2 regions of the Streptomyces siamensis genome follow, and region 2 is predicted to be linked to the other one. Evidence: predicted binding sites of a transcription regulator. Region 2 holds the regulator's gene; the other holds the start of a gene.
The links. Region 2 encodes HrcA, which represses chaperone genes, less so after heat shock. Its sites were predicted from a motif close to TTNGCACTCNGNNNNNCNGAGTGCNAA; they were not measured.
Positions count from the first base shown of each region.

Region 1: the regulator HrcA is predicted to act here: its motif matches at 2,579-2,605, upstream of groES (co-chaperone GroES).

Region 1 is NZ_BAABKB010000030.1:121,920-127,391, forward strand. Features, by position in the region: gene ABEB03_RS31405 (class I SAM-dependent methyltransferase) at 1-635, opposite strand, end outside; gene ABEB03_RS31410 (polysaccharide deacetylase family protein) at 773-1,657, shown strand; gene ABEB03_RS31415 (polysaccharide deacetylase family protein) at 1,714-2,499, shown strand; gene groES (co-chaperone GroES) at 2,750-3,058, shown strand; gene groL (chaperonin GroEL) at 3,170-4,798, shown strand; gene ABEB03_RS31430 (ester cyclase) at 4,954-5,472, opposite strand, start outside.
Region 2 is NZ_BAABKB010000002.1:645,652-651,123, reverse strand. Features, by position in the region: gene ABEB03_RS05540 (nitronate monooxygenase) at 1-314, opposite strand, end outside; gene dnaJ (molecular chaperone DnaJ) at 436-1,572, opposite strand; gene hrcA (heat-inducible transcriptional repressor HrcA) at 1,573-2,592, opposite strand; gene ABEB03_RS05525 (MBL fold metallo-hydrolase) at 2,763-3,497, shown strand; gene ABEB03_RS05520 (DUF3097 domain-containing protein) at 3,543-4,346, shown strand; gene ABEB03_RS05515 (hypothetical protein) at 4,330-5,472, opposite strand, start outside.

The DNA.
Region 1 (5,472 bases), on a different contig from region 2:
TGCGGGATGCCGGGGGCGATCTTCAAAGCGGCCATCGGCGCCTTCGTCGCGGTCTCGACCGCCCAGGACAGTGGCGGCGAGTAGGCCTCCGGGTCGAAGATCCGGCCCCGGCCGCCACGCCGTGCCGGGTCCACGAAGACCGCCTCGTACGCGGAGGTGTCGACGGCGGTGACATCCGCCTCGCGGACCTCGATCAGCTCCGAGAGCCCCAGCGCGTCCGCGTTCGCGCGGGCGACCGCCGCGGTCAGCGGGTCACGGTCGACGGCGAGGACCCGGATGCCGGCGCGGGCCAGCGCGATCGCGTCGCCGCCGATCCCGCAGCACAGGTCGGCCACGGAGCGGATGCCCAGCTCCTGGAACCGCCGCGCGCGGTGGACCGCCACGCTCGTCCGCGTCGACTGCTCGACCCCGTTCGGGGTGAAGAACATCCGCTCCGCGTCCTCGGCCCCGAACTTCGCCGTGGCCCGCTGCCGCAGCCGCTCCTGCCCGAGGGCGGCGGAGACCAGCTCGGCCGGGTGCTCGCGGCGCAGCCGGGTGGCCACGGCCAGTTCCCGCGCCGGTTCGGTGCCGCGGACCTCGTCGAGCAGGGCGCGGCCCTCGGGGGTGAGGAGGGAGGCGAAGGAGACGTCGTTCACCGGCCCATTGTGGGCCAGTCGGTGGATGCTGCGCGTCCGGCCGTGGGGCCGCGGTGGTGTCGGGGCCTCGTGAGCGGCTCGCGCTGGGAAGATCCCGCACCATGCGATCAGTGCGACAAAATGATAAAAACGCCGCAATGCGGGCCGGTGTTCGCGGCGGTCTTGCCGTGCTCGCCCTCACCGCTCTCGTCTCCGGCTGCTCCGGCGAGGAATCCGGCGTCAAGGGGACCCCCGGTCAGCAGCCGAAGGTCAAGGCGTCCCCGGCCGCCGGCTCCTATGCCGACCGGGTGAGCAACAGCCAGGCCGAGCGCGTCGCCGCCGCCGAGCGCTGGGGCCTGGACAGGGCGCCGCTCGTGCCCCCGGCGCCGCCCGCCACGAAGCCGGTGATCAAGGCCCGCGACGGGTTCGAGGTCGACGGTCAGGAGGAGGAGGGGCTGCCCCCGGTCTTCACCACCGTCCCCACCAAGGACAAGGTCGTCTTCCTCACCATCGACGACGGTGAGGAGAAGGACCCGAAGTTCCTGCGGATGATGAGCGACCTGAAGATCCCGTACACCGCCTTCCTCAGCAACTACCTGATCAAGGACGACTACGGGTACTTCCGCGAGATGCGCGACCGCGGTGTCACCCTCAACAACCACACGCTGCACCACCCGTACCTCCCCGGGCTGTCGTACGACGAGCAGAGGGAGGAGATCTGCGGCATGCAGGCCATCATGACGAAGCAGTTCGGCAAGCGCCCGACGCTCTTCCGGCCGCCCTACGGCAACTACAACGGCGACACCCTGCGCGCCGCCAAGTCCTGCGGCATCGAGTACGCCCCGATCTGGGACGAGGAGGTCTACGTCGACCACTGGGAGTACCGCGAGGACGACCGCGACCTGCACCCCGGCGACATCGTCCTCACCCACTTCCGGGGCCGCGCCGACTGGGACGGCACGATGACCGACATGGTCCGCCGCTTCCTGAAGAAGGTCACGGACAAGGGCTACGCGGTGGCGCGCCTGGAGGACTACCTGTGAGGCTCCGGGTGCGGCGCCCGGCGCGCCCGCGGCCACCGCACCCGGCGCGGCGCTGGGTGCGTGCGCTCGGCGGGGGACTGCTCGCCGCCGTGCTGCTCACCGGCTGCGCCCCGTCCGTCGACCCCATCGGGCGGCTGGGCAAGAAGGCGGCGCAGAAGGTACGGCCCCGGGAGTCGGCGTACCGCCGCTGGGGCCTCGCCGCCCCGCTCGCCCGCCCGCCGCGCCCGCCCGCCCGGACCGTCGCGCGCCCCGCCGGCCCCGGACTGCCGCCCGTCGTGGACCACGTCCCCACCCACGATCGAGTGGTCTTCCTGACCTACGACGACGGCGCCGAGCGTGATCCGCGGTTCGTCGACATGGTCCGTGAACTGCGGCTGCCGGTCAGCATGTTCCTCACGGACACCGTCCTCGGGCCGGGGTACGGGGACTTCGCCCGGCTCCGCGCGGTCGGCGCGAGCGTGCAGAACCACACCCTCGACCACGCCTCCCTGCGCGGCCTGCCCTACGCCGGCCAGCGCGCCGAGATCTGCGGCCAGCAGGACAAGCTCAAACAGCGCTTCGGCATCCGGCCCCGGCTGCTGCGGCCCCCGTACGGCACCTACGACCACACCACGCTGCGTGCCGCCGCCGACTGCGGGGTCGCCGCCGTCGTGCTGTGGCGGGCCTCCATGCGGGCGGAAGGGCTGAGCTACGAGCAGGGGCACGAGCTGCGGCCGGGCGACATCGTCCTGGCCCGGCCCGAGGACACCGGCGGAGTGACGCTCATCGACTCCACGACCCGTCTGCTGCGCCGCATCCAGGCGCAGGGATTCACGGTGGCCCGGCTGGAGGACTACCTCTGAGCTCCGCCTCAGGGACGGGGAAGCGGACGTGGACGCGCGCGCACGTGCGCCGAGGTTTTGCGGACATGTAAGCGCCGCGTTGGCACTCCGCTTGACCGAGTGCTAATCGCAGTCATAGTCTCGGCCCTGGCACTCCCCCCTGGAGAGTGCCAATAGCGACGGGCAGGTCCGGCACCCGCGACGACGGATCGACCTGGTCGCCACCTCAGACAGTTAACCCCGTGAGATCTCCGAAGGGGGAGGTCGGATCGTGACGACCGCCAGCTCCAAGGTTGCCATCAAGCCGCTCGAGGACCGCATCGTGGTCCAGCCGCTGGACGCCGAGCAGACCACGGCCTCTGGCCTGGTCATTCCGGACACCGCCAAGGAGAAGCCCCAGGAGGGCGTCGTCCTGGCCGTGGGCCCGGGCCGCATCGAGGACGGAAAGCGCGTCGAGCTCGACGTCACCGTCGGCGATGTCGTGCTGTACAGCAAGTACGGCGGCACCGAGGTGAAGTACAACGGCGAGGAGTACCTCGTCCTCTCGGCCCGCGACGTGCTCGCGATCGTCGAGAAGTAATTCACCCAGAATTGCAGTGAACTGCGCCCCTGGCCCCCGCGACGTCAACAAGCCGGGCGCCGGGGGCGCCGTTCGTTTCTCCCAGTTTTCCGAGAGGGCTGAACCGCTCCTATGGCGAAGATCCTGAAGTTCGACGAGGACGCCCGTCGCGCCCTTGAGCGCGGCGTCAACAAGCTTGCCGACACGGTCAAGGTGACGATCGGCCCCAAGGGCCGCAACGTCGTCATCGACAAGAAGTTCGGCGCCCCCACCATCACCAACGACGGTGTCACCATCGCCCGCGAGGTCGAGGTCGAGGACCCGTACGAGAACCTCGGCGCCCAGCTGGTGAAGGAGGTGGCGACCAAGACCAACGACATCGCGGGTGACGGTACGACCACCGCCACCGTGCTCGCCCAGGCGCTCGTGCGCGAGGGCCTGAAGAACGTCGCCGCGGGCGCCTCCCCGGCGCTGCTGAAGCGGGGCATCGACGCGGCCGTCAAGGCCGTCTCCGACGACCTGCTCGCCACCGCGCGCCCGATCGACGAGAAGTCCGACATCGCCGCCGTCGCCGCGCTGTCCGCCCAGGACCAGCAGGTCGGCGAGCTCATCGCCGAGGCGATGGACAAGGTCGGCAAGGACGGTGTCATCACCGTCGAGGAGTCCAACACCTTCGGTCTGGAGCTGGACTTCACCGAGGGCATGGCCTTCGACAAGGGCTACCTGTCGCCGTACTTCGTGACGGACCAGGAGCGCATGGAGGCCGTCCTCGAGGACCCGTACATCCTCATCCACCAGGGCAAGGTCAGCTCCATCCAGGACCTGCTGCCGCTGCTGGAGAAGGTCATCCAGTCCAACGCCTCCAAGCCGCTGCTGATCATCGCCGAGGACGTCGAGGGCGAGGCCCTCTCCACCCTCGTCGTGAACAAGATCCGCGGCACCTTCAACGCCGTCGCGGTGAAGGCCCCCGGCTTCGGTGACCGCCGCAAGGCCATGCTCGGCGACATCGCCACCCTCACCGGTGGTCAGGTCATCGCCGAGGAGGTCGGCCTCAAGCTCGACCAGGTCGGCCTGGACGTGCTCGGCACCGCCCGCCGCGTGACCGTCACCAAGGACGACACCACGATCGTCGACGGTGGCGGCAGCTCCGACGAGGTCGTCGGCCGCGTCAACCAGATCAAGGCCGAGATCGAGAACACCGACTCCGACTGGGACCGCGAGAAGCTCCAGGAGCGCCTCGCGAAGCTGGCCGGCGGCGTGTGCGTCATCAAGGTCGGCGCCGCCACCGAGGTCGAGCTCAAGGAGAAGAAGCACCGTCTGGAGGACGCCATCTCCGCGACCCGCGCCGCGGTCGAGGAGGGCATCGTCTCCGGTGGTGGCTCCGCGCTCGTCCACGCCGTGAAGGTCCTCGAGGACAACCTCGGCAAGACCGGCGACGAGGCCACGGGTGTCTCGGTCGTCCGCCGCGCCGCCGTCGAGCCGCTGCGCTGGATCGCCGAGAACGCCGGCCTGGAGGGCTACGTCATCACCTCCAAGGTCGCCGAGCTCGACAAGGGCCAGGGCTTCAACGCCGCGACCGGCGAGTACGGCGACCTGGTCAAGGCCGGCGTCATCGACCCGGTCAAGGTCACCCGCTCCGCCCTGGAGAACGCCGCCTCCATCGCCTCGCTGCTCCTGACGACCGAGACCCTGGTCGTCGAGAAGCCGGCCGAGGAGGAGGCCGACGCGGGCCACGGCCACGGCCACGGGCACGCCCACTGAGAACCGCGCCGCACGGCGTGACGTCGCCGGCGCGACGTCGAGCAGTGCCTCGCGAAGGCCCCCGCTCCCGACACGGAGCGGGGGCCTTCCGCGTTTCCGTTCGCCGACCCCACCGGGGCCGGAGCCTCGCGAGGTGTTCCGGGGACCGCGGCTCCCTAGCTCTCCAGTGCGTCGAGCGCGCCGAGCTGGGCCATCAGTCCCAGCCGGTCGTACTGCCACCAGCCCTCGGCGATCTTCCCGTCCTCCTGGCAGCGGAAGACGGTCGTCCCCGTCATGGTGACCGTCATCCCGCTCGGAGGGATCCCCATGAAGTCGCCGGTGTGGGTGCCGTTCCAGGTCCACCGCGTGCAGACGCGGTCGCCCTGGGCCAGCTGGTCGTCCACGGTGAAGGAGAAGTCGAACCCGCCCCGCCACATCTCGATCTCGCGCCGCATGGCGTCGAGGCCGAGGTTGTCCTGCTCGTTGGCGGGATCGTGGTCGTGGTAGTGCTCGACCATCAGGTCGTTGAGCGGCGGCAGGTCGCCCGCGGTGGCCACCGTGTCGAAGAACCGGCGGATGGTGGCCTCGTACAGCTGCTCGTCACGGATCACGTCCAGGTCCGTGAACGTCGGCGTCTCGTCGCAGAGGGCGACCATCTCCTGGAAGATCCTGTCGGTCTCCGGCAGGTTCGAGTT
Region 2 (5,472 bases):
CTGTCCGGGTCGCCGAGCTCGGTCTCGTACCAGGCGGCCTCACCGGCGAGCTGGTTGGCGTACACCTCGACGGCCGACCGGTCCGCGTACTCGGGCTGCGGCATGAAGAGGTTCACGCCGAAGGGCTGGGCCGTGAGTCCGCGCAGCTGCTTGATCTCCTGGTACATGCCGTCGGCGGTCTTGTACCCGGCGGCCAGGAAACCGAGTCCGCCGGCCTCGGACACTGCCGCCGCGAGCTGCGGCACGGAGACGCCGCCCGCCATGGGGGCCTGCACGATCGGCAGTGGGAAGAGATCGGTCAGCGCGGAGGACATGACCGCATGTTGTCACGTCCTCCGTACAAGTCCGAATCCACCCTTCCGCCTGTCCGGGACCGGCCGGAAGGGCACCTGGTCAGCGCCCTCCGCGGCTCCGGTCCCGGCTTCGACGGTCGTGTCAGCGGCCGTTGAACGCGTCCTTCAGACGCGAGAACAGACCCTGCTGGCCGGGCTGGAACTGCCCGGTGGGCCGCTCCTCGCCACGCAGCTTCGCCAGTTCGCGCAGCAGTCGCTCCTGCTCGGGGTCGAGCTTGGTCGGCGTGGTGACCTCGACATGCACGATCAGGTCGCCGCGCCCGCCGCCGCGCAGGTGCGTGACGCCCCGCCCGTGCAGCGGGATCGACTGCCCGGACTGCGTGCCCGGACGGATGTCGACCTCCTCCAGGCCGTCGAGCGTCTCCAGCGGCACCTTCGTGCCGAGGGACGCCGCGGTCATCGGGATGGTGACCGTGCAGTGCAGGTCGTCGCCGCGCCGCTGGAAGACGTTGTGCGGCAGTTCGTGGATCTCCACGTACAGGTCGCCGGCGGGGCCGCCGCCGGGGCCGACCTCGCCCTCGCCCGCGAGCTGGATCCGGGTGCCGTTGTCGACACCGGCCGGGATCTTCACCGTGAGGGTGCGACGGGAGCGGACCCGGCCGTCGCCCGCGCACTCGGGGCACGGGGTCGGGACGACGGTGCCGAAGCCCTGACACTGCGGGCAGGGGCGGGAGGTCATGACCTGGCCCAGGAAGGACCGGGTGACCTGGGAGACCTCACCACGGCCGCGGCACATGTCGCAGGTCTGCGCGGAGGTGCCCGGTGCGGCGCCCTCGCCGTTGCAGGTGGTGCAGACGACGGCCGTGTCGACCTGGATGTCCTTCGTGGTGCCGAAGGCCGCCTCGTCCAGCTCGATCTCCAGACGGATCATGGCGTCCTGGCCCCGGCGGGTGCGCGAGCGCGGTCCGCGCTGCGACGCCGTGCCGAAGAAGGCGTCCATGATGTCCGAGAAGTTCCCGAAGCCGCCGGCGCCGAAGCCACCCGCGCCACCGCCGCCCGCCTGGGACAGCGGGTCGCCGCCGAGGTCGTAGACCTGCTTCTTCTGCGGGTCCGACAACACCTCGTAGGCGGCGTTGATCTCCTTGAACCGCTCCTGCGTCTTCGGATCGGGGTTGACGTCCGGATGTAGCTCGCGCGCGAGCCTCCGGAACGCCTTCTTGATCTCGTCCTGGGAAGCGTCGCGGCGCACGCCGAGCACGGCGTAGTAGTCCGTGGCCACTTACGACTCCGCCAGGATCTGTCCGACGTACCGTGCCACCGCTCGTACCGCTCCCATCGTTCCCGGGTAATCCATGCGGGTCGGGCCGACCACGCCGAGTTTGGCTACTGCCTCGCCGCCCGAACCGTAGCCGACGGAGACCACGGACGTGGAGTTGAGTCCCTCATGGGCGTTCTCGTGACCGATCCGCACGGTCATGCCCGAATCCTTCGCCTCACCAAGCAACTTGAGGAGCACGACCTGCTCCTCCAGCGCTTCGAGCACCGGCCGGATGGTGAGAGGGAAGTCATGTCCGAAGCGGGTGAGATTGGCGGTGCCGCCGATCATCAGCCGCTCCTCGGTCTCCTCGACGAGTGTCTCCAGGAGGGTGGAGAGCACCGTGGCGACCGTACCGCGGTCCTCGGGCTCCTCGAACGCCTCCGGAAGATCCTGCACCAGCTGCGGGACGTCCGCGAAGCGGCGGCCCGCGACCCGGCTGTTGAGCCGCGCCCGCAGGTCCGCGAGCGACGTCTCGCCGAACGGCGCGGGGCAGTCGATCATGCGCTGTTCGACCCGCCCGGTGTCCGTGATCAGCACGAGCATGACGCGCGCCGGGGCGAGCGACAGGAGCTCCACGTGCCGCACGGTGGAGCGGGTCAGGGACGGGTACTGCACGACGGCGACCTGCCGGGTGAGCTGCGCGAGCAGCCGCACGGTCCGGGCCACGACGTCGTCGAGGTCGACGGCGCCGTCGAGGAAGTTCTGGATGGCCCGCCGCTCGGGTGCCGTCATCGGCTTGACCCCGGCCAGCTTGTCGACGAACAGCCGGTAGCCCTTGTCCGTGGGGATGCGCCCGGCACTGGTGTGCGGCTGGGCGATGTACCCCTCGTCCTCCAGCGCCGCCATGTCGTTGCGCACGGTCGCGGGCGAGACGCCGAGCCGGTGCCGCTCGGTGAGTGCCTTGGAACCGACCGGCTCCTCGGTGCCCACGTAGTCCTGGACGATGGCGCGCAGCACTTCGAGCCTGCGTTCACTGAGCATCGCGCACACCTCCAGAAGTCGGCTCCGTGGTCTTCGTGGCCCCTGGCCTGGCACTCAGCGCACGCGAGTGCCAGCGTTCCCCGGCCCAGTGTACGGCTGTGAGGTACGGCCCGGGCAAGGGCCGGCCTGCGATGTCGTGCTCACCACGTCCGCACGGCTAGCGTCTCCGTATGAGCGTGACTTGGGAAGAGCCGGGGTGGGAAAGGGTGACACCCCGGGTCGGACGACGGCGGCTTCCGGTCTGGGACTGCACCGTCGGGCTCGTGGTGGGCGCGGACGCCGCGCTCGTGATCGACGCGGGGTCGAGCCTCGGTGAGGGCGCGCGGCTGCGCGCCGAGGCGCTGCGGCTGCTCGGGCCCGGTCGCAGGGTGACGCACCTCGCACTCACGCACCCGCACTTCGACCACGTCTTCGGGGCGGCCGCGTTCTCGGGGGTGGAGGTGTTCGGGGCGGTCGGGCTGGACGCCGTCCTCGCCGACGGGCGTGAGGAACTGCGCGCGGACGCGGTGCGCAACGGCCTCGGACCGAGTGCGGCGGCCGAGGCGGCGGACCTTCTGGTGCACCCCCGGCACGCGGTGTCCGGCGAGTGGACGCTCGACCTCGGCGGCGTCCAGGTCCTGCTGGCGAACGTGGGCCCGGGACACACCGCGCACGATCTGGCGGTCCTGGTCCCCGGCGGGCCGGGCGGACCGGAGACCGTCTTCTGCGGGGATCTGGTGGAGGAGTCGGGCGAACCCCAGGCCGGTCCCGACGCGATCCCCTCACACTGGCCGGCCGCCCTGGACCGGCTGCTCGACCTGGGCGGCGAGGACGCGGTGTACGTGCCCGGTCACGGAGCGACGGTGGACGCGGCGTTCGTGCGCGCCCAGCGGGACGCGCTGGCGGCGCGTTTCGGCGTGTCGTAGCGATCTCCCCCGCACCGCCCCGCCGCTTCTCCTATCGTCATCCGAATGCGCCAGTACTCTCCGGACCTGACTCCGCCGTGGAAGAAGCCCAAGCCCGTACCGGAGGTCGCGGCGGACCCCGGTCTGGTGGTCGAGGAGCCCGGTACCGGATTCTGCGGTGCCGTGATCCGCTGCGAGGCGGGCACGGTCACCCTGGAGGACCGCTTCGGCAAGCACCGGGTGTTCCCGCTGGAGCCGCGCGGCTTCCTGCTGGAGGGGCGGGTGGTGACGCTCGTACGGCCGTCGTCGGCGCCGGCACGTCCGTCCCGCACGGCGTCCGGTTCGGTGGCCGTGCCCGGTGCGCGGGCCCGGGTCGCCCGCGCGGGCCGCATCTACGTGGAGGGCCGCCACGACGCCGAGCTCGTCGAGAAGGTGTGGGGCGACGACCTGCGCATCGAGGGCGTCGTCGTCGAGTATCTGGAGGGCGTCGACGACCTCCCCTCCATCGTCGAGGACTTCGGTCCCGGCCCCGACGCCCGGCTGGGCGTCCTGGTCGACCACCTGGTGCCCGGCACGAAGGAGTCCCGCATCGCCGAGGCGGTCACCAGCGACCACGCCCTGGTGCTCGGCCACCCGTACATCGACATCTGGGAGGCCGTGAAACCGTCGGCCGTGGGCATCGCGGGCTGGCCCCGGATCCCGCGCGGGCAGGACTGGAAGACAGGCGTGTGCCGGGCCCTGGGCTGGCCGGAGAACACCGGCGCGGCCTGGCAGCACATCCTGTCCCGGGTGCGCTCCTACAAGGACCTGGAGCCGGAACTCCTGGGTCGCGTGGAGGAGTTGATCGACTTCGTCACGGCGCCGGAGTGACGGTCCTGCCGCCGGTTCCGCGGGTGCGGCTCCGGTGCCCTTTGAAGTCGGGGTCCCCGCCGTAGCCGGAGTCCATCCGTCGCCCGCCGAACCAGAGATCCGGCGCCCATCGGAGGCAGCCCGCCGCCACGGCGTCCCGCCCGTCGGAGGGCCGCAAGGAGACGCGGAGGCGCAGCCGGGGCAGTCCGGGCTGCAACGGCTCGCTGTCGCGCACGAACAGCCACAGCAACGGGTCGTCGCGGTCGATCCCGTCCTTCGGGCAGAGTTCGAGCGTGCGCAGGGGCCGCGCCTCGTAGATGCCGACACCGGCCAGCGAGTCCCACGCGACGGTCGCGGATTCTCCGCGCCGGGAGACATGCACGCCTGCCGCGTCCATCGTGACGACACTGCTCCACTGCCACCGCAGACCTCGGACGGCGAACACCACGGCCGCCCCGGCGAGCAGCACCGGCAGGACGGCTGCCACGTATCGGACGACCGCGACCGCGCCGTGCGCGTGCCCGTGGACGAGCAGCCACGTGATCCACGCGCAGAGCACGATGGTCGGCAGCGCCACGGCGATGCGCCGGCGGGCCAGGATCACGCCCCGGTGGACGACCACCGTGTCCCCGATGTCGACGGCCTCGAACACCAGCGGCTCGGTTGCCGAGGAGCCGGCCGACGCGGCCGTCCGCTCCTGGTGGCCCGCGTGATCCGGCCCGCCCAGGTACGACATCGGCTGTTCCCGGCGGCCGAACCACAGCCCGGGCGCCCACTGCCGGAAGGCCTTCTCGTACGCCTTGTGGGAGTCGCCCACGTCGATGCGGTAGCGGAGCCGGGGCAGTCCCGGCCGGAGCGGCTCCGTGTCGCGGACGAACTTCCACAGCAGCGGATCGTCGCGGTCGATCTCGTCCTTCGGGCAGAGCTCGACCGTGAAGACGACCGTCCTGCTGCCGCGAGCCCAGTGGATGCCCGCGCCGGCCAGGGAGTCCCAGCGGATCAGCGCCATCTCCTTGCCCCGCATCCACCAGAAGCCGGTCGAGTCGAAGGCGGTGATCCAATGGCGGGCCCGCCAGCGGGAGACGAGCAGAATCACTCCGGCGACACCCATCGCCACCAGCATCCCGAGCGGTATCCAGCCGGCCCC